Regions from separate parts of the Cupriavidus sp. 86D6 genome, predicted to be linked through region 1. Evidence: predicted binding sites of a transcription regulator. Region 1 holds the regulator's gene; each other region holds the start of a gene.

Region 1 (5,054 bases):
ACAACGACTGGCTGTATGGCGGTGATCCCGACACGATCCAGCAAACGATCGCGAAGGGCCGCAACGGCGTGATGCCGCCGTTTGCCGGCACGATCGATGCCAAGCTGGCCGGCGATACGGCGCAGTATGTGCGGTCGCTGTCGGGGCTGACCTACGACCCGATCCGGGCGTCGCGCGGCGAAAGCACGTTCAAGTCCACCTGCGCGGCCTGCCATGGCGCGAGCGGCAAGGGCAACCAGGCACTTGGCGCGCCCAACCTGTCCGACAACGTGTGGCTGTATGGCAGTTCGGAGGGCGTGATCGTCGAGGCCATCCTGAAGGGGCACAACGGCCATATGCCGGCTCATGAGGAAATCCTGACGCCCGAACGGATTCGCATGCTGACGGCATACGTCTGGGGCCTGTCGAACAGCAACGCGAACGCCGCATCCACAGGGCAATGACAAACCGTCCCCCGGGGTCCGGAGGCCACGCCATCCGGACCGGGGGCATGAGGGCTGAACAATGAGCGCGCCCCTGGAATCTCCCCCCACTACACGCGAATCAAGCGAGGCCGCCTGGCGGCCCGCACCGCCGCCAAAGCCGGCGGCCGACGCCACCGAAGAGGCCCTGTACGAAGTCCGGCGCAAAATCTACCCGCGCTCGGTCACGGGCGCTTTTTCGAGCTGGCGGGTCTGGCTGGTCATCCTCACGCAACTGGTCTACTACGGCACGCCGTGGCTGCAATGGAACGACCGGCAAGCCGTCCTGTTCGATCTCGGCGCCCGCAAGTTCTACATCTTCGGCCTTGTGCTGTGGCCGCAGGACGTGATCTACCTGGCGGTGCTGCTGGTCATCTCGGCGCTGGCACTGTTCCTGTTCACGGCCATCGCCGGACGGTTGTTCTGCGGGTACGCGTGCCCACAGACCGTCTATACCGAGATCTTCATGTGGATCGAGCGCCGGGTGGAGGGTGACCGCATCGCCCGCATCCGGCTGGACGGCGATCCGTGGAGCCTGCGCAAGATTCGTCTCAAGGCGACCAAGCACGCGCTGTGGATCCTGATCGCGCTGTGGACGGGCTTTACGTTCATCGGCTATTTCGCACCGATCCGCGAACTGGGCGGCGAGGTCCTGCACTGGACCCTCGGTCCGTGGCAGGCGTTCTGGATGCTGTTCTATGCGTTTGCCACGTGGGGCAACGCCGGGTTCATGCGCGAGCAGGTGTGCAAGTACATGTGCCCGTACGCGCGCTTCCAGAGCGTGATGGTGGACCGCGACACCTACGTCGTGACCTATGACGTGGGCCGTGGCGAACCGCGCGGCAGCCGGTCGCGCAAGGCGGACCACCACGCGGCTGGCCTGGGCGACTGCGTGAACTGCAGCATCTGCGTACAGGTGTGTCCGACCGGGATCGACATCCGCGACGGCCTGCAGTACGAGTGCATCGGCTGCGGCGCGTGCATCGACGCCTGCGACCAGGTCATGGACAAGATGGAGTATCCGCGCGGGTTGATCCGGTACACATCGGAAAACGCGATGCGCAAGAAGCTGTCGGCATCGGACGCCCGCAAGCGGCTGATGCGTCCGCGCACGATTGTCTACACGGCGATCTGGCTCGCCTTGACGGCAGGCTTCGTCACATCGCTGGCCATGCGCGCGCCGCTCAAGGTCGACATCATTCGCGATCGTGGCGCGCTCGGGCGCGAAGTGGAAGGGCGCTGGATCGAAAACGTGTACCGGCTGCAACTGATCAACGCCACCGAGGCGCCGATGAAGTTTCACGTGCAGGCGCAGAGCGACGCGTTGCAGGGCATGGTCGTGGAGTACGACCATGGCGCGGAATCGCTGTCGCCCACGTCGAACCGGCTGCTGCCGATCCGGATTCGTGTGCCGATCGACGATGCGAAGCAGGGTACGCACAAGATCGAGGTGACGGTCACCGCCGAGACCGAAACCGATCGGAAAGTGGATATCCGGCAAAGCACGAGTTTCATCGTGCCTCGCGATCTGTGATGCTGTCACGGATGGTGAGCCGGGACGAATGCCAATAGGAGAGCGCAATGACCCAACACCCCGCAAAGCCCTGGTACAGGGAGCCATGGCCCTGGATTTTGATGAGTGGTCCGCTGCTGGCGATGGTCGCTTGCGGTATCACGATCTGGCTGGCAAACACCCATGCCGATGTGCCGGTGAACGATGCCACGCGCCACGGACTAGTGGTCGAGAAGGCCGGTGCCGATCGCGCTGAACCCGCTGCGAGGCGCCCATGAGACTGCGCTGGCTGATGTGGGTGCTATGGCCGGCGTTTCTGATGGGCGGTGCGGCCACGGCGGTGGTGTTCTCGGTGGTGGATCCCGGAGACCTCAGCTTCTTCGGACAACCGGTAGAAGCTTCCCGGCAGGCGATCTACACCGTTGGCTTCCTGGTCGCGTGGTTGTTCTGCGCGTTGTCCAGCGGGCTCACGCTGTACACGATGCCGGTGAAGCTCAGCGACACCGATGAACTCGAATAGCAATGCAGAACAGGCGCTGCAAACAGAAAGGCCGCGCTGGATGGCTCCGGCGCGGCCTTTGTCGTGATGCGTGGCCCTGGCTTTCAGCAGGACCGGCTGTACACCTGCTTGATGCCTGCCATATCGACGAGCTTCACATGTCGCTGACGAATCTGGATCAGGCCTGCTTCGGCAAAGCGCGAGAACAGGCGGCTGACGGTCTCGAGTTTCAGGCCCAGGTAGCTGCCGATTTCCTCGCGGCTCATGCGCAGCACGAACTCGGTGGACGAATAACCGCGCGCCGACAGACGCTCGGACATGTTGACGAGAAACGCAGCCAAACGTTCTTCGGCGCGCATCGATCCGAGCGTGATCAGCATGACCTGGTCCTGCGAGATTTCCTTGCTCATCAGGCGCAGGAACTGGCCTTGCAGCGAGGGAAGGATGCTCGACAGCGATTGCAGGTCGTCGTAGCGTACGACGCAGACTTCGGCGTCTTCCAGCGCGGTGGCGTCGGAGGCGTGCTGCATCTCGCTGAGGCCATCGAGGCCGATGACTTCACCGGGCAGATGGAAGCCCGTGATCTGTGTGCGCCCGTCTTCCATCGTGACGTGCGTCTTCAGTGTGCCAAAGCGAATGGCGTAGACCGCATTGAGCGGTTCGCCCATCCGGTAAAGCGTTTCGCCCTTGTGAACACGCACGCGTTCCTGCACGAGCGTGTCCATCTTCGCCAGGTCTTGTTGCGACATGCCCACGGGCAGGCAAAGCTGGCCCATGGCACACGTTGAGCAACGGGGCGACATCTCGGTGACGGGAATGGAAGTCAACAATTGAAGTGCTCGTTATGAATGCGCTTGCAGCGAGGGCGCGATGCAGGCATTTTACAGCGTCATGTGACGCAGAAGCGAGGAACAGTTGCCTTTTGGTGTGCTTTTAAGCGTTTTTCTGATGGCATTGCTCGGTGGCATGCATTGCGCGGCCATGTGTGGAGGAATTGCTATTGCCGCGGAGCAGAAACAGCACCGCGATGTGGCAATTGTCATACACCGTACCGCTCGTCAGTGGTGGACTGCGCTGTGCATCATGCATGCAGGCCGCATCACGACATACATGCTGCTGGGTGCGGTGATGGGTGCTGTCGGTGCGACGGCGTGGCGGCAGGAGTATCTGCCATTGCAGCGATGGCTTTATGCCGGGGGCAGCATGATGCTGGTACTCACCGGTGTGTGGCTGTTGCGTGGACGCGTGATGCGTTCCGACTGGATCGAGCGGCTCGCCTCTCTGGCCGCCGTGCACGTGGTGCAGCGTGCGCGGGCCATGACCGCCCGACTGCCGGTGCGGCTACGTGGCGAGCGTCGCGCAACGCCGCTGTTGCGCCGATACGGTATGGGTCTGGCCTGGGGGCTGGTGCCTTGCGGAATGATCTATGGCGCATTGGCGCTGGCACTGCTGGCAGGCAACGCGGTGTCGGGCGCGCTGGTGATGGGCGCGTTCGGGCTCGGCACGCTGCCCAACCTGCTGGTGATCTCCGGGCTGTCGGGGTACCTGCGGCAACTCTCGCGCAAACCTGTGGTGCGGGTCGCGTCGGGGCTGCTGGTGATCGGCTTCGGCGTGCTCGGCGTGGCCCGGTCGATCTGGCTCCCGGACACGCTGGCCCAACACGGCTTTTGCGTGGTGTTCTGAATCGGCCACAAGGGCGGGTTGCGGGCGGGGCCGGGAATGCCATACAATCGACGGAACCACGGTATCGCGCCGCACCATTGCTCGGGGCGCCGCTGGGGCCGCATTCCTGATCTGGGGAGCGTGCCCAGGGTTTTTGGCCACTCCGGTGCGCCGAGAACGTCTCAACAGTCCATCCGGTTCAAAAGATCTGGTTAAAAGACCGGCTGCGGTTGGGAAATGGCGCCGGTCAGGGCAGGGTTGCCTGAGCCGATACCGTTTTGTTTCTTGCCGTCTTGGCCATCTGGTGGCCCTGGCGAATGTCCGCCCCGAAGGGAGAAGGCGCGACGCAAGAGGTCCGTTGACTGGTGAAACTGGCCAGCGCCGGACGATCTCCTGCCGGATCGACCCGGCATTTCGATGCAAAAGAACGAGGTGCGCACGGCTGCGCTGCATTAGGCAGGCGAGCTGGCTGCGCGATGAAATGGCGGCGGCTTCGGCCTCGCTGTATCTGCAATCTCCAGTGCTCCGGGATTCGTCCGGGGGCAGGTGCAAAGACAGGCTGCACGCAATCACATGAATACCCAAGAGGCGAAGATCGTCCTCGAGACCGCGCTGATCTGTGCGCAGGAGCCGCTGCGCGTTGGCGATCTGCGACGGTTGTTTGCCGACGACGTCGGTGCCGACACGATCCGAGTGCTGCTCGAGGAACTGCGGCAGGACTGGCAGCCGCGCGGGGTCGAACTCGTGGCGCTGGCCAGCGGCTGGCGCTTCCAGAGCCGCCCCGAGATGCGGGAATTTCTCGACCGGCTGAATCCGGAAAAGCCCCCCAAGTACTCGCGTGCGGTCATGGAGACCCTGGCGATCATCGCGTATCGCCAGCCTGTCACCCGTGGCGATATCGAGGAAATCCGGGGCGTGA
Region 2 (5,054 bases), on a different contig from region 1:
GGGTGCCGTCGCGCCGGCGCCCGAGCTGCCGCCACCGCCGCCACATGCCCCCAGCAGCATGGCGGTCGCCATGCACGCGATCCACCCCGTCCACGTACGTGTACGCATGATTGCCCCCTCTGTCGTTATCGATCCCGTTCCTGCTGCTGTCAGCCTAGGCGGGAAGTGGATGGCGATGTACCGGCCAGAGGACTGAGCGCCAACCCACATATCGGGTGGAGTCCATCCGTTCGGGGTAAGGCTTTGACGTGCGGTGCCTCGCATTCCAGGCCGAATCAGACCTGTCAGACGACATGCCGACGGTTGACGCTGTGGCCAGTTTTGCACTACCCTCATCCTGTTCGTCCGTGCCAGATGGCGCGACGATATCCTTCTCGCACGATGCCAGCCAACACCTTCACCCTCCGCCACGCCGCAGATGCCTCGCGCATCGGTGCCGCCGTGCGCGCGCGTGTTGAGGGTTCGCTGGCCGCCCTGACGTCGTGCCGCGCCCTGCTGGGCGCTTCCTCGCTACTGCTAGGCCTACCGATCGGTTGCCGGGCCTAGTGCCCCGTGGCAGTTCGGCAGCCTTTCGCCACCCTTTTTCCGTTTTCCTGTTTTTCCGTTCACACGAAGCCCTCGTACCGCGAGGCGCTTCCTGATGCTTCCTTAGCGAGGAAGGAGATACCCATGCCCATGTTGCGCAACCCCGCCGCCAAGTACCGTCCCGCCACCGTTGTCGATTTGCCCGACCGCGCGTGGCCATCGCGCCAGATCACCCGCGCACCGCGCTGGATGAGCACCGATCTGCGCGACGGCAACCAGGCGCTGATCGAGCCGATGAACAGCGCCCGCAAGCTGCGCTTCTTCGAACAGCTGGTGAAGGTCGGTCTCAAGGAAATCGAGGTCGCGTTCCCGTCTGCATCGCAGACCGATTTCGATTTTGTCCGCATGCTGATCGAGGAAGACCGCATTCCGGACGACGTCACCATCGTGGTGCTGACCCAGGCGCGCGATGACCTGATCCGCCGCACCGTGGAATCGGTGCGCGGCGCCAAACGCGCCACCGTGCACCTGTACAACCCGATCGCCCCGGCCTGGCGGCGCATCGTGTTCAATGCGTCGCGCGACGAGATCAAGGAGGTGGCCGTGTCCGGCACGCGCCTGATCCGCGAGCTGACCGATGCCATGCCGGAAACAGCCTGGTCGTACGAATACTCGCCCGAGACCTTCAGCCTGGCCGAGCTCGATTTCTCGCTGGAAGTATCTGACGCGGTGTCGGCCGTCTGGCAACCGGATGCCACGCGCCCGATGATCCTGAACCTGCCCACCACGGTGGAATGCAGCACGCCCAACATCTTTGCCGACCAGATCGAATGGATGCATCGGCATCTGGCGCGACGCGAACACATCGTGCTGTCCGTCCATCCGCATAACGACCGCGGCACCGCCGTGGCCGCCGCCGAACTGGCCGTGATGGCCGGCGCCGACCGCGTGGAAGGCTGCCTCTTCGGCAACGGCGAACGCACCGGCAACGTCGATCTGGTCACGCTGGCGCTGAATCTTTACACCCAGGGCGTAGACCCCGAACTCGATTTTTCCGATATCGACGAAGTGCGCCAGTGCGTGGAACACTGCAACCAGCTGCCCGTGCACCCGCGCCATCCGTACGTGGGCGACCTGGTCTTCACGGCCTTTTCCGGCTCTCACCAGGACGCCATCCGCAAGGGCTTTGCGCAGCAGAAGCCTGACGCCATCTGGGAAGTGCCCTACCTGCCGATCGACCCCGCCGACCTGGGCCGCAGCTACGACGCGGTCATCCGCGTGAACAGCCAGTCGGGCAAGGGCGGCATGGCGTATCTGCTGGAGCAGGCCCATGGCATCTTCATGCCGCGCCGCCTGCAGATCGAATTCAGCCGCGCGGTGCAGGTGATGACCGACCAGACCGGGCTCGAAGCCAGTGCAGAGGACCTCTACGCGCTGTTCCGCCGCGAATACCTCGACGTAGAGGCGCCGCTGCGCTATGTGTCGCACCGCATGGTGTCGACCCGCGACAACGCCGTGGAAATCGAGATGGAAGTGACACGCGACGGGCAGCCCGTGCGGGTGCGCGGTGCGGGCAACGGGCCCATCGACGCCACCGTCGATGCGTTCTCACGCGGCCTGGGCATTGCCGTGCGGGTGATGGACTATCACGAGCACGCCATGACCACTGGCGCCGATGCCAATGCGGCCTGCTATGTGGAAGTTCGTGTTGGCGATTCGCCGACGGGCTTTGGCGCCGGCGTGGACGCCAGCATCGTCACGGCATCGCTGAAGGCCATGGTGTCGGGTGTCAACCGGCATCTGCAGGCGCAGGATCAGGACCAGGCCGAGGCGGCTTGATCCGCGGCTTGCGCTGATCGTCCGATCTGGCGGAAAAACGGTGTGCCCTGCCCCCACAGGGCACACCTGAAAAGACGTCCTGGCGGACGCCCACGACATGCGCGGTGCACAACCACGAGCCCACAGCGTACGGGCCGCAACGCGCGGGCGCCACGAATAAATCCGCATGTCCATAGAAGCATTCACCGCGTGTCGCAAGCCCCTGCCGGGCTGCGCCACCGCCGGTGTCGCGCATTGACGACGCAGTTCCATCCAATTTGCGTGGGCTGCACTTCACTTGTCCTGCATCAAGGTTTGGGGGCCTCGCTCAAGACACACTGGTCGCACTTTTTCGATGTTTTGTGCCTGACCAACATGACCACTGCAACTTCTCCCCGCCGCAAGACCCTCGTTTCCTCGATCTGCATGGCGCTCGCCGCCGCCACCTTCGGCAGCATTTCCGCGCCCGCCATTGCCGCTGACGAAGCGCAGGGCAACTGGATGGTCCGCCTGCGCGGCACCTATCTGGACATGGCCAACAAGTCGGATCCCGTGGGTGGGGTGGGTGCATCGGATCGCATCCACGTCAACAACAAGTGGATCCCGGAAGTCGATATCACCTACTTCATCGTCCCGCATATCGCGGCCGAACTGGTGCTGACCATTCCGCAGAAGCAGGACGTAAGCCTTGACGGCACGAAGATCGGCACGTTCAAGCACCTGCCGCCGAGCCTCCTGCTGCAGTACCACTTCCTGCCGAACGGCACGTTCCGCCCGTACGTCGGGGCCGGCGTGAACGCGACGCGCATCTATGGCGCCGATCTGGCCGGTGGCACGCTGGGTCTGGACAAGTGGAGCGTGGGTCCGGCCCTGCAGATCGGCATGGACTACAAGCTCACCAAGAACTGGTTCCTGAACGTGGACGCCAAGAAGGTCTGGATTTCCAGCAACGTCTACGCCAATGGTGTCAAGGTGTCGACGGTCAGCCTCGACCCGTGGCTGTTCAGCGCCGGCGTGGGCTATCGCTTCTGAGGGGTCTACGAAATTAAGGTTTTTCCGAGACTTTCCACTTTGTCTCCTCGAGGGAAGGCCGCCTAACCGACGTCCTTCCCGCCTCACTGCGCGCGGCAACGCCGCGCGCTTTTTTATTTCTGTTTCCCGTCGAAGGGCGTGAGGCCGGCCATGGTCTCCGGGCCCCCGGCGTTAGCGGAACGCCGGTTCGTCGAAGCTGCGCAACTTGCGCGAGTGCAGTTCCTCGACGCCGTTCTCGCGCAGGATGCGGATGGCTTCCAGGCCGATCGTCATGTGCTGGCTGACGCGCTGGCGGTAGAACGCGTTGGCCATGCCGCGCAGTTTCAACTCGCCATGCAGTGGCTTGTCGGATACGCACAGCAACGTGCCATAGGGTACGCGCAGGCGGAAGCCATTGGCAGCCACGGCCGCGCTTTCCATGTCGATCGCAATCGCGCGCGACTGGTTGAAGCGCGCGTACAGCGCCTTCGACTTCAGCTCCCAGTTACGGTCGTCGGTCGATACCACCGTGCCGGTGCGCATGCGCGTCTTCATCTCGGTGCCGGACAAACCCGTCACGCGGGCCACCGCTTCCTGCAGCGCCACCTGGATTTCGGCGATCGGGGGCACCGGCACCCACGGCGGCAGGTCGTGGTCCAGCACATGATCGTCGCGCACGTAGGCGTGCGCCAGCACGTAATCGCCCAGTTGCTGCGAGCGGCGCAGTCCGCCGCAGTGGCCCACCATCAGCCAGCAATGTGGCCGCAAGACGGCCAGGTGGTCGGTCATGGTCTTGGCGTTCGACGGCCCCACGCCGATGTTCACCAGCGTCACGCCGAGCCCGTCCTCGCGCACCAGGTGATAGGCCGGCATCTGCGGCAGCGCCTTTGGGCGCGACGCGTCGTCAGGTTCGACGCCGCCCAGGTCCTGCACCACATCGCCCGGCTCGACAAACCGCACATAGCCGTCGCCACCGTCACCAGACATCAGGTTGCGCCCCAATGTCACGAACTCGTCGACATATCGCTGATAGTTCGTGAACAGCACGAACCGCTGGAAGTGATGCGGCGCCGTGCCCGTGTAGTGGTAAAGCCGCTGCAGCGCCAGGTCCACGCGTTCGGCCGGGAACAGCGACAACGGCCAGGCTTCGCCCGGTGTGGGCTCGTAGGTGCCGTTGGCAATCGAATCGTCGATGCGGCTCAGCTCGGGCAGCACGAACGAGGCTTCCAGTTCGCGGGCCTGGGTGTAGCTGATGTCGGTGGTCGATGCCTCGATCACGAACGGCAGCGGAATCGGCCGGCGCGACAGGCCCACCACCACCGGCACGCGGTGATAGCGCATCAGCCGTTCGATCTGGTCGCGGTAGTAGTCGCACAGCAGATCCGGCCGCGTGACCGTGGTGCCGTACACCCCGGGGTAGGCCACCGTGCCCCACGACGGGCGGCTGTCGGTGACCATGGTTTCCAGGTTGACGGAGATGCCGAGATACGGGTAGCACGCGTGGGCCGCCGATGGCAGCGGCTTGCCCTTGGCAAACGCGTCGAAGCGCGCACGCACGGCCGCCACGGAACTGTCGTAGATCTCGCGGATACGCGCCATGGCGCTATCGGCATTGCTGAACTCGGCCAGCTGATCGGCCGGGTGTGCGGAGGAGAAGATGGGGGCGTTCATGGCAGCCATCATACCGCCAGCTTCCGGCG
Region 3 (5,054 bases), on a different contig from region 1:
GCCGGTGGCCGCCATCAGCGTGGTATGGGCCTGGGCATAGGCCGAGGCCTTCAGCGTGGCGTTGGCCGGTGCATAGAGGTTGGCCGCTGCCGAGGCAATGCCAAGCATGCGGCCGCCGATCACGTCGAGCGGCGAATGCATGCCCGCGAGGATGCGGTTTTCGCCCAGTTCCATGCCGCGGCTCAGCATTTCCTGGAACCGCTCCGGAACCAGGTAGGCCATCACCACGGCATTGCGCAGCGCCTCGGCCGTGTGGCCGCTGATGAAGCCGCCGTCGGTCGTGGGATCGGTGCTGATGGCCGGCACCAGCGTCGGCGCCAGGACCACGCTGGAACTCCAGCGGTACGGACGGGCGTACTTGTAGAAGCGCTTGGCTGGCTCGGTCGAGGCGTTGTCGCCCACCTTGTTGACCATCGTGATCACGTCGCCGAACGCCGCGTTGCCGGCGCCGGCCACCCCGGCGTTGTTGCCGCCATCGTCATACTTGACGGTGTTGGCGTCGGCCGGAACGCTGGTAATGGTCGTGGTCTGCTGGGCAGCGGCTCGCCATGCTGCCGTGAGCGGGCCCATGCCGTCGGTCACGCTGTAGTTCTTGCCTCGGCGGTCGTCGAAGTAGGCGGCCTCGGCCTGCGCGGCCGTGCGCTGCGTGGTGGCGTTGATGACGTACCGGATGTTCGCATTGTGCACGGTGGCGTTGGTCACCGAACCACCGGCCGTGCCGTCGTTCGGCAAGCCGGTCCACGCGGACGCCGCGACGGCCGGAAAGCTGCCGTTGGCCGCGGCCGGCGCACCGGCGTCCACCAGCCGCGTCAGCGGCTCCCAGACATCGAGGAAACCCTTGACCACGCGGACGCCGGCATTGGTGTCGACGGTCGCATAGCGTGCGTCACCGCGCTGGTTGGTGGCGATGTTGTCGACAAACGGCAGCACCGACGCCTGTACGGGGGCGCTGTCGACGAAGCCGGGATCGGCCGGCGGCGCCGGCACGGCCAGCGGCGTGGCGGTAGAGGCGCTTTGGCTGTTGTTGTCGTCGCCGCCGCAGGCGCTGAGCAGGAAGGCAAGGCAGGCGACCGTAATGGCCGATGGAATCCCGGGCCGGGAAAGAGACATGACAGGGTCCTCTGAAAAAAAACGGCGGGCAGGCCGTCGAAACAGGACGCAGTCTAGGGACGTCTCATGTCATACATGTGAAACAATCGCCGCCCCTCATCGATGGAGGATTCGGTTTCCGGACATGGTGCTGACATATCCGTGTGGGCGATCGGCCCGCTCGGCTTCGCACCTAGCCCCAGCTTCGTACGCGCCCCGTGTCCACATGGACGAAGTTCTCGGACTTGTAGAAGCCGACACCACCCGCCTGCAGCGTCTGCGCCGCATCGCGCAGGTCGGCCAGCGCCACGCCTGGCAGCCGGATGTCGATGGCCATGCCATCCATGTGGAGGCTGCGCCTGGCGACACCACCGCCACGCGTCTTGCGCAGGCGCTCGTTGGTCAAGGGGCAGCGGTAGCCCGAAATCACCTGGAACGGGGCGTCGCTACCCAATTCGCGCCGCAGCGAGAACAGCAGACCGAACAGCTTCGGGTCGATTTCACCGACCGTGCCCGAGTAGTGATCGCGCAGAAAGTGGTTGAGCGAGGTCTGCGCCTGGGGCAGAACCTGATCGCCCATGGCATAGACCAGCGAAAGGTGCTCGCCGGTATGGGTGTGTTCGAAGGACAGCGAGCGGGCATCGGGACCCAACGCCGCCAGGGCGGCGCGAGGTGCCAGCGTGGACAGGCCCGCGCCTAGCGCGATGGCACCTGCACGATGAAAAAAACGGCGACGCTGGCTGGAACTGGAATCGGACATGGAAACTTTTACAACGGCGCGGCATTCATGAAGGCCGTACGGCAGGCTTGGCACCCGTGCGCTGCCGCAGCGCCTGGTCCAGCAGTTTGTCCTGTCCGTAAATGTCAGGCACGAAGTATACCCGCCCGTCGGCGCGCGCAATGGCAGTGCCATAGGCCAGCACCACCGGCACCGGTTGCTGTAGCGCAATGGTCTTCGACTTGCCCGCCGTCATTGCCTCACGGATACGGGCCGGGGTCCATTCGGGCATGCCCTGAAGCGTGAATTGCGCCAGCGCGACAGGGTCTTCCACGCGGATACAGCCGTGACTGAAATCGCGCCGGCCGCGCTTGAACAGTTCCGGCGTGGGCGTGTGGTGCAAATAGATGGCCTGGTTGTTCGGGAAGATGAACTTGATGTCCCCCAGCGCATTGAGCGGGCCGGGCCGTTGGCGGATGCGCGCCTGCCCGTTCAGCACCGCATCGACATTGGCCTGGCTGAACGTGGCATTCGCCTGGGTGCCGTAGACGAACTCGAAGCCCTGCCGCGTGAAATAGCCGGGATCGCGCTGGGATTTCGGGATGACCTCCTTGCGCGCGATCGACGACGGCACGTTCCAGTAGGGGCTGAACTCGATATAGCGCATGTCCTCCTTGAACAGCGGCGTGCGCGTATCGAGCGCCTTGCCCACGATGACCTTCATCTCCAGCCTGATGTCCAGCTTGCCTTCGTCGTAGTCGTAGGCGCGCAGCACGAATTCGGGAACGTTGACCACGATCATGCGCGGGCCTTCTGCCAGCGGCGTCCAGCGCAGGCGCTCCATCGTCAGCACGATCTGGTCGACGCGCGCGGCCGGCGTGACGTTGAGCTGGGCCAGCGTGCCCGCGCCGATCACGCCATCGGCATCGAGCGCGTGGCGCGTCTGGAACGCCTTGACGGCATCGACCAGCGCGCCTTCGTAACGCTGTGGTACCGGCGTGTCTGGTGACAGGTCGCCCAGGGCTTGCAGCCGTTGTGCCAGTTGCGGCAGGCCGGCGTAGGACTGTCCGGGCGTCAGCTTGCCGCCGGCAACGGCGGGCAGGGGCGTCTTCCAGAACGGCTCGGCGGCGAGCCTGCGATACTTCGCCAGCGCGTCGCGCAGCGTGCCGTAGAGCGGGAACGACGGGGCGGCTTCGCGCATCGCGTCGGCCAGCCGGTTGGCCTCCATGGCGTTGCGCAAGTAGCTTTCCGGATCGAACGGGGGCAGATTGCCGAGCGAGAAATTCGCGTGGACCTTGCGCGGATCGACGCGACCCCGATGCAGATCGGTCAGATATCGCTTCATGGCACCCGTCAGGGCACCGTCAAAGCGTTGCGCCGCGTCCGATGCTGGCGTCGGGGCATCGACCAGCTGCGCCAATGCGCGCTGCAGGCCATCGGCGTCGTAGTCGCGCGGCTCCAGCCCATCGGTACTGGCCCCATTCAATGCCTTGACCGCGGCTTGCGCCGCCTGCGAGGGGCGCCCATCGGCAAACCAGAGCAGGCCCTGCGGCGGCTGGGCCCACGTCGGCGAAGCACTGCACAGCAGCCAGGCCGTGCCGGCACTGGCAAGGCATGCAATGCGAGCGGGGACAGGCGCGGAAAACCGCGCGGCAATGTGCGAAAGGCGCCGCAAACAAACGGCCGTGGCGGTCGCCGTCGAGGCTGGCATGGCTGCAGGGGCAACAGTCATCGTATGAAGGTCGATAGCGTTTGTCCTTTGCGTATCGTATCCGAACATCGTGACGTATCCCTCCCTTGGTACATCTGAAAACAAAGTTTCTGCTATTGACTAGCGTTTGACACAGGTCAATTAACAAGCCACGCCGCGAACTATGCTGTCTACAGCGACAACGTCAATGCGGAGGTGGATCGATGTACGAACGGATTCTCGTGGCAGTGGACGGCGGCCCATCGTCGGAACTGGCCATTTCGCAGGCAGTGGGGCTGGCGAAGCAACTGTCGGCCGAAGTCAAAGTGCTGTTCGTGGTGGACGACAGCGAACTGTTCTTCGAGTACGCCCATATTGACCCCAGCCAGATCGTGGGCGGCATGATTGACGTGGGCCAGAAGGCCCTGGCTACCGCTGCGCGGCGCTTCGAGAATGCCAATGTCCGCTGCCTGACCGAACTGGCCGAAAAGCCAGTGTCCCCCGGCAATATCTCCGGGACCATCGTCAAATGCGCCGATCATTGGCCGGCCGATCTGATCATCATGGGCACCCATGGCCGGCGTGGCATGCGGCGCGTGATCATGGGCAGCGTGTCGGAAGGCGTGATTTCGAAGTCCAGCAAGCCAGTCCTGCTGATTCGCGGCGAGACCGTGCATTGATGTGTCCCCCCGGCCCGGCTCGCCCAGCGGCGACGATCCGGGCTAGCGTTTCAACGATACCTGCAGGCTGAGCAGATTCTGCGGCATGACCCGGATAAGCCCGCCCCGGGGGCTGTCAATGTCGGCGATCAGCGCCAGCGACAACGACACGGTCAGCGGCACCACCAGCAGGAGAACGATCTTGGTGCTCTCGGTGCGCGCGCCGTAGCCCTGCATCAGGCTGCTGCAGAAGGCGATGATGATCATCAGCCCCCAGGCCGCCAGCGGTATGTGATTGCGCCAGGCCGCTTCCGTATAGCCCTGCGAATTGATCACGTCGTTCATGCCGGCCACCGCCAGCGCCGTGATCGGATTCGGCGCCGTACGGGCGCCGTCACGCACCCGCTTCCACATCTCGTCTTCGATCTGCGCCGTCGCGGCCTCGATGTCGTCGACTTGCGCCTTATCGCGGGTCAGGTAGTAGTGGATACGCTGGTCCAGATAGCGCACCAGCAACGACTTGAGCGCGTCGGTGTCCCGTTCGAGCAATTCCACGCGCAGATACTCGGTGCCGATCGCGTTGGCTTCCTCTTCCTCCAGGTTCTTGCGCTGGTCGTACCGGCCCACGGCCATCGACAGCGTGAACCCGATCAGCAGGGCCAACAGCGTCAGCGTGGCCCCCTGGATGATGTTGAAGTCGTCGCGGCCGTCGCTGCCCAGCGGACGCATGCGGCGCAGCACCGGCGCGCCGATGGCCGTGGCAATGCCCATCAATACCAGCAGCACGACAAACAGCAGGCCTGGATGGCTGATGAGCGGTCGCATGGCACGTCCCAGATCGGTGGTAGGCCCATGCTGCCCAAGCCGCGCCGGTGGATCAAGTGAAAGCTTCTTTTGC
Region 4 (5,054 bases), on a different contig from region 1:
CGTCACGCTGGTGGGCGACTTCCTCAAGACGCTCAAGGAGCGCGGCGTGTCGGTGCTGCTGATCGAGCAGAAACTGGCCATTGCGCTGGACATCTCGCAGCGCGTCTACGTGATGGGCCACGGGCATATCGTGTTCGAGGGCACGCCCGCGGCACTGAAGGCCAATGCCCAGATCCGGAAGGAATGGCTGGAAGTGTGAACAGTTTCACGCAAGATATCGGGAGCCCTGGCTGCCGCCTGGCCTATCTGTGCCGGGTGTCAGCGGCCGGCACGCGCGCCGCGACCTGATCGAGTACGACTTCCGGCTCATCCGCTTCGATATCGGTCTCGCCGTCAAGCCGGCTGTGCATCCGCTCGACGTCCAGGTCGCCGGTCCACTTTGCCACGACGACCGTGGCGACGCCGTTGCCGATCAGGTTGGTCAGGGCGCGTGCCTCGGACATGAACCGGTCGATGCCAAGAATCAGGGCAAGCCCCGCGACCGGCACATGTCCCACCGCGGAAAGCGTGGCCGCCAGTACGATGAAGCCGCTGCCGGTCACGCCCGCGGCGCCCTTCGAGGTCAGGAGCAGCACCAACAGCAAGGTGATCTGCTGGGTGAAGGTCATGTCGGTATTGGTGGCCTGAGCGATGAAGACCGCTGCCATGGTCAGGTAGATCGAGGTGCCATCCAGATTGAAGGAATAGCCAGTCGGGATCACCAGGCCGACTACTGACTTGCGGGCGCCCAGGTTTTCGAGCTTGGCCATCATCCGGGGCAACACCGATTCCGAGGACGACGTGCCGAGCACGATCAGCAGCTCTTCCTTGATGTACTTGATGAACTTCCAGATCGAGAACCCATGGAATCGTGCGATGGACCCGAGCACGACGAAGATGAAAAGCAGGCAGGTAGCGTAGAACGTGGCCATCAGCTGGCCAAGCTGGAGCAGCGAACTCACGCCGTATTTGCCGATGGTGAATGCCATGGCGCCGAACGCCCCGATCGGCGCGACCTTCATGATGTACCCGACGATGGCGAACAACACGTGCGAGAATTTTTCGATGAAGTCGAAAACCAGCGTGCCGCGCCCCCCGAACCTGTGCAGCGCAAAGCCGAACATCACGGCAAATAGCAGTACCTGAAGGATTTCTCCCTTGGCGAACGCATCCACCACCGTATTCGGGATGACGTTCATCAGGAACTCCACGGTGCCCTGCATCTTTCCAGGGCCGGTATAGGCGGCGATGCCCTTGGTGTCGAGGGTGGCAGGGTCGACGTTCATGCCTGCCCCTGGTTTGACGATATTGATGATCAACAGGCCGACCAGCAGCGCAATGCTGCTGACCACCTCGAAATAGAGCAGCGCCAGGCCGCCGGTCTTGCCGACCTTCTTCATGTCCTCCATGCCGGCGATGCCCACCACGACCGTGCAGAAGATGATCGGCGCGATGATCATCTTGATCAGCTTGATGAAGCCGTCGCCCAGCGGCTTCATGGCCTCGCCGGTTTGGGGAAAGAAGTGTCCCAGAATGACGCCAAGAATAATGGCGGTAATGACCTGAAAGTAGAGAGACTTGTAGAGCGGCTTTGAATGTTCGGCTTTTTCCATGTTCGTCTCCATTGCTGGTTCAGTGTCGGAAGCCGGACATCGACCGCGTCGTCTTGGCCATCTCGCTCGAGCCTCGGGCCGTATTCCGGAAACACGCTAAGGCGAGCTTAGTGCCGCGCAGTTGGGCTTGGGTATGGACCGAAAGACCTAGGTCCGCAACTGGGCCCCGGGACAGGACCCGGCCCGCTGATCCACGCGTGTGTACAAAAAGACACTTGGAGCGTGATCAGTTGATGACTTGCGTCAACTCCAGGGCGGGATGTGGACCAAAGTCCATTGTGGGAAGCGCGTGGACGCCACATATTGAAGAGCGCACAGGCCGGTAATCGGCCATCGAGACACTGATATTTGCCGCATTTCAAGCAGGGAGGTCCAAGCAATGCTGTCCAAGGTGATAGCGATGTATCGCTACTTCATGTCAGTCGTGCCGTTTCGGCTGACGCCCGCCATCATCGCCACGGCTGTTCTGGTCACGCTGCTGCTGCTCCCGGCGCCCGAAGGGCTGAAACCCGAGGCCTGGCATCTGGTGGCGATCTTCCTGACCACGATTGTCGCCATCATCCTCAAGGTCATGCCAATTGGCGTGATGGCCATGATGGCGATCGTGATCGTGTCGCTCGCACAGGTGACGTCGCCGACGTCGAAGGGCGCCATTGCCGACGCACTGAGCAGTTTCTCGAATCCGCTGATCTGGCTGATCGTCGTGGCGATCCTGATCTCGCGCGGACTGAAGAAGACGGGGCTGGGCAACCGGATCGGCCTGATGTTCATTGCCCTGCTGGGCAAGCGCACGGTTGGCATCGGATACGGACTCACCATCTGCGAACTGGTGCTGGCGCCATTCACCCCCAGCAATACGGCGCGCGGAGGCGGCATCGTCCATCCGATCATGCGATCGATCGCCGGCGCCTTCGACTCCGACCCCGCCAAGGGGACGCAGGGCAAGGTCGGCACATACCTGGCGCTGGTGAACTACCACGCCAACCCGATTACCTCGGCCATGTTCCTGACGGCCACGGCGCCGAACCCGCTGGTGGTGGACTACGTGGCCAAGGCCAGCGGCCAGGCGCTGCACCTGACCTGGACCACCTGGGCGCTGTGCATGCTGCTGCCGGGCTTGCTCTGCCTGCTTGTCATGCCGCTGATCATCTACCTGCTATCGCCACCGGAACTGAAGGTCACGCCCAATGCGGTCGACTACGCCCGCGGCGAGCTTGCGCGCATGGGGCCGCTGAGCGGCAAGGAACGCGTCATGATGGGCGTATTCGCGATGATGCTGATCCTGTGGGCCAATCTGCCCGCCATGATCTTCGGGTCCGCCTACACGCTTGACCCGACCGTCGTGGCCTTTCTTGGCCTCTTTGCGCTGATCATCACCGGGACGATCGACTGGGACGATGTGCTGTCCGAAAAGAGCGCCTGGGACACGCTGGTCTGGTTCGGTGCCCTGGTGATGCTGGCCGAGCAACTCAACAAGCTGGGTGTGATCGCCTGGTTCTCGGCCGACATGCGCGACGCCATCTCCGCCAGCGGTATGGAATGGAAGGGGATTGCGGCCGTGCTGGTGCTGGCGTTCGTGTTCTCGCACTACCTGTTCGCCAGTACCACGGCCCATATCAGCGCCATGATGCTGGCATTCCTGACGGTCGGCGCGCATCTGATCCCGCCGGAGTACATCCCCCCGTTCATGCTGATGATGACCGCCGGGTCGGCGATCATGATGACGCTGACCCACTACGCGACTGGCACGTCGCCGATCATCTTTGGCAGCGGCTACGTCACGCTGGGCCAGTGGTGGCGGACCGGCGCGGTGATGTGCGTGTTCGAGCTGGTGGTCTTCGCCGTGGTCGGGGGCCTTTGGTGGAAGGTGCTGGGCTTCTGGTGAAACCGGCCGGTCGTCGGGCGGCTTGCGTGGCCGTCCGGCGCCGTCAGGTCATCAGCAGGGTTTCGTATTCCTCGCGAAACTGGTGCATGGAGCTTTCCACCACCGTCACCGCACCGTCGATCAGTCCGCAGCGGCCGCTGCCCGGCAGGATGCTGCAGAGGTTTTCCAGCGCATCGAGGTCTGCCCGCACCCCACGGCCGGTGTCGATCCGGTTGAGCAGCCGCATCAGCTGAAAGGTGCCGCCCTTGCACGACGGGCACTGGCCGCACGACCCCTGGGCAAAGAAGCTCACGTACTCCGCAACCTTGCGGACGATGCTGGTGCCTTCCGAGACGACGATCATGGCCCCTGTGCCCAGGCTGGAACGCCGCTGACGCACCGAATCGAAATCGAGCGCGACGTCCAGGTCGCGCTTGGTCAGCAGGGTGTTGGAAGGGCCTCCCGTAAAGACCGCCTTGAACTCCTTGCCCTGCAGCATGCCGCCGCCGTGCCCGAACACCAGCGATTCCAGGCTCGTCCCCATCGGAAGTTCATACAGGCCCGGGCGCAGTACGTCGCCTGACAGGGAGTAGAGTTTCGTGCCCACCGCCTTGCCGAGACCGAGATCGCGATACCACTGTGCGCCATGGCGCAGGATGCCCGGCACGTGGGCCAGCGTCTCGGTGTTGTTGACGATGGTCGGCGCGCCATGGACGCCGTGCTCGGCCGGGTAGGGCGGCTTGCGGCGCGGGAACGGAAAACCGCCTTCGACACTGGCAATCACCGCCGTCTCCTCGCCGCCGATGTACAGGCCCGAACTCGGCATGACTTGCAGCGAGACGGCGCCGCCGACCACGGCCGCCAGCCGTTCGAACAGTGTATGGGTCTGCCACTGCTGCACAGCCAGCCGCGTGACCGCAAGCGATTGCAACTGATGCGGATTGACATACAGGACGACGTGGTTGGCCCGCGTGGCCGCCGCCGCGATCAGCGCGCCCTCGATCACCTGGTGTGGCGTGTGCTCCAGCAGGAAGCGATCCTTGAAGGTGCCCGGTTCGTCTTCGTTGCCATTGCAGACGACGTACTTGTCCCCGGCAGGCGCCGCCGCGACCGGTGCCCATTTTCGATGTGTCATGAACCCGGCACCGCCCATGCCACGCAGTTCCGCCCGTTCGATTTCGCCGATGATCGCGGCCGGATCGTCGAGGGCCCTGGCCAGCCCTTCGCCGCCGCCGTGTGCCAGCCACGCGGCCAGGTCGGCACCGACCTGGATATCGTCATTGAGCAGGACCTTGTTCGGGCGTTCCACGGCGTGGCTCATCGCAGGCTCCCCACCGTACGGCCTCGCGCACCGGCACGCAGCCCGGCATCGACACGCAGATCGAAATGCGCGTAGCCCGGAAAAAGCTGGGGCGCCTGGACGTGCAATGGCAGGCCGGCCAGCGTCAGTTCGCGCTGCCATGCGTGTACGTGGCCGATTCCGGCGCGGCTGGGCAGGGCACCGCGCATCGATTCCGCCGCCTTTGCGCCGGCCCGGCGTCCCATGCTCAGGATGTCCAGCAGGGCATTGCCCATCAGCCGGTTGCGTCCGTGGATGC

What was found. The regulator FNR, encoded in region 1, switches genes on or off when oxygen is low (the NO sensors DNR and NnrR bind a similar motif). The targets are predictions, from matches to a motif close to TTGATNNNNATCAA.
Region 2: a site for FNR is predicted at 2,642-2,655, ahead of AC3G88_RS23800 (OmpW/AlkL family protein). Genes of this name have one in related genera too.
Region 3: a site for FNR is predicted at 3,646-3,659, ahead of AC3G88_RS28460 (universal stress protein). Genes of this name have one in related genera too.
Region 4: a site for FNR is predicted at 1,826-1,839, ahead of AC3G88_RS11975 (DASS family sodium-coupled anion symporter). Genes of this name have one in related genera too.

What each region holds. Positions count from the first base shown of each region.
Region 1 is NZ_JBYPSB010000001.1:1,000,048-1,005,101, forward strand. Features, by position in the region: gene ccoP (cytochrome-c oxidase, cbb3-type subunit III) at 1-443, shown strand, start outside; gene ccoG (cytochrome c oxidase accessory protein CcoG) at 505-1,995, shown strand; gene AC3G88_RS04595 (hypothetical protein) at 2,043-2,252, shown strand; gene AC3G88_RS04600 (hypothetical protein) at 2,249-2,494, shown strand; gene fnr (fumarate/nitrate reduction transcriptional regulator Fnr) at 2,578-3,303, opposite strand; gene AC3G88_RS04610 (sulfite exporter TauE/SafE family protein) at 3,389-4,156, shown strand; gene scpB (SMC-Scp complex subunit ScpB) at 4,709-5,054, shown strand, end outside.
Region 2 is NZ_JBYPSB010000014.1:69,393-74,446, reverse strand. Features, by position in the region: gene AC3G88_RS23810 (hypothetical protein) at 1-108, opposite strand, end outside; gene leuA (2-isopropylmalate synthase) at 676-2,364, shown strand; gene AC3G88_RS23800 (OmpW/AlkL family protein) at 2,719-3,375, shown strand; gene AC3G88_RS23795 (AMP nucleosidase) at 3,547-5,037, opposite strand.
Region 3 is NZ_JBYPSB010000025.1:43,399-48,452, forward strand. Features, by position in the region: gene AC3G88_RS28445 (acid phosphatase) at 1-1,110, opposite strand, end outside; gene AC3G88_RS28450 (YcbK family protein) at 1,283-1,849, opposite strand; gene AC3G88_RS28455 (L,D-transpeptidase family protein) at 1,875-3,518, opposite strand; gene AC3G88_RS28460 (universal stress protein) at 3,722-4,177, shown strand; gene AC3G88_RS28465 (bestrophin-like domain) at 4,220-4,981, opposite strand.
Region 4 is NZ_JBYPSB010000004.1:184,851-189,904, forward strand. Features, by position in the region: gene AC3G88_RS11965 (ABC transporter ATP-binding protein) at 1-199, shown strand, start outside; gene AC3G88_RS11970 (dicarboxylate/amino acid:cation symporter) at 243-1,592, opposite strand; gene AC3G88_RS11975 (DASS family sodium-coupled anion symporter) at 1,972-3,477, shown strand; gene AC3G88_RS11980 (complex I 51 kDa subunit family protein) at 3,521-4,777, opposite strand; gene AC3G88_RS11985 (FAD-binding protein) at 4,774-5,054, opposite strand, start outside.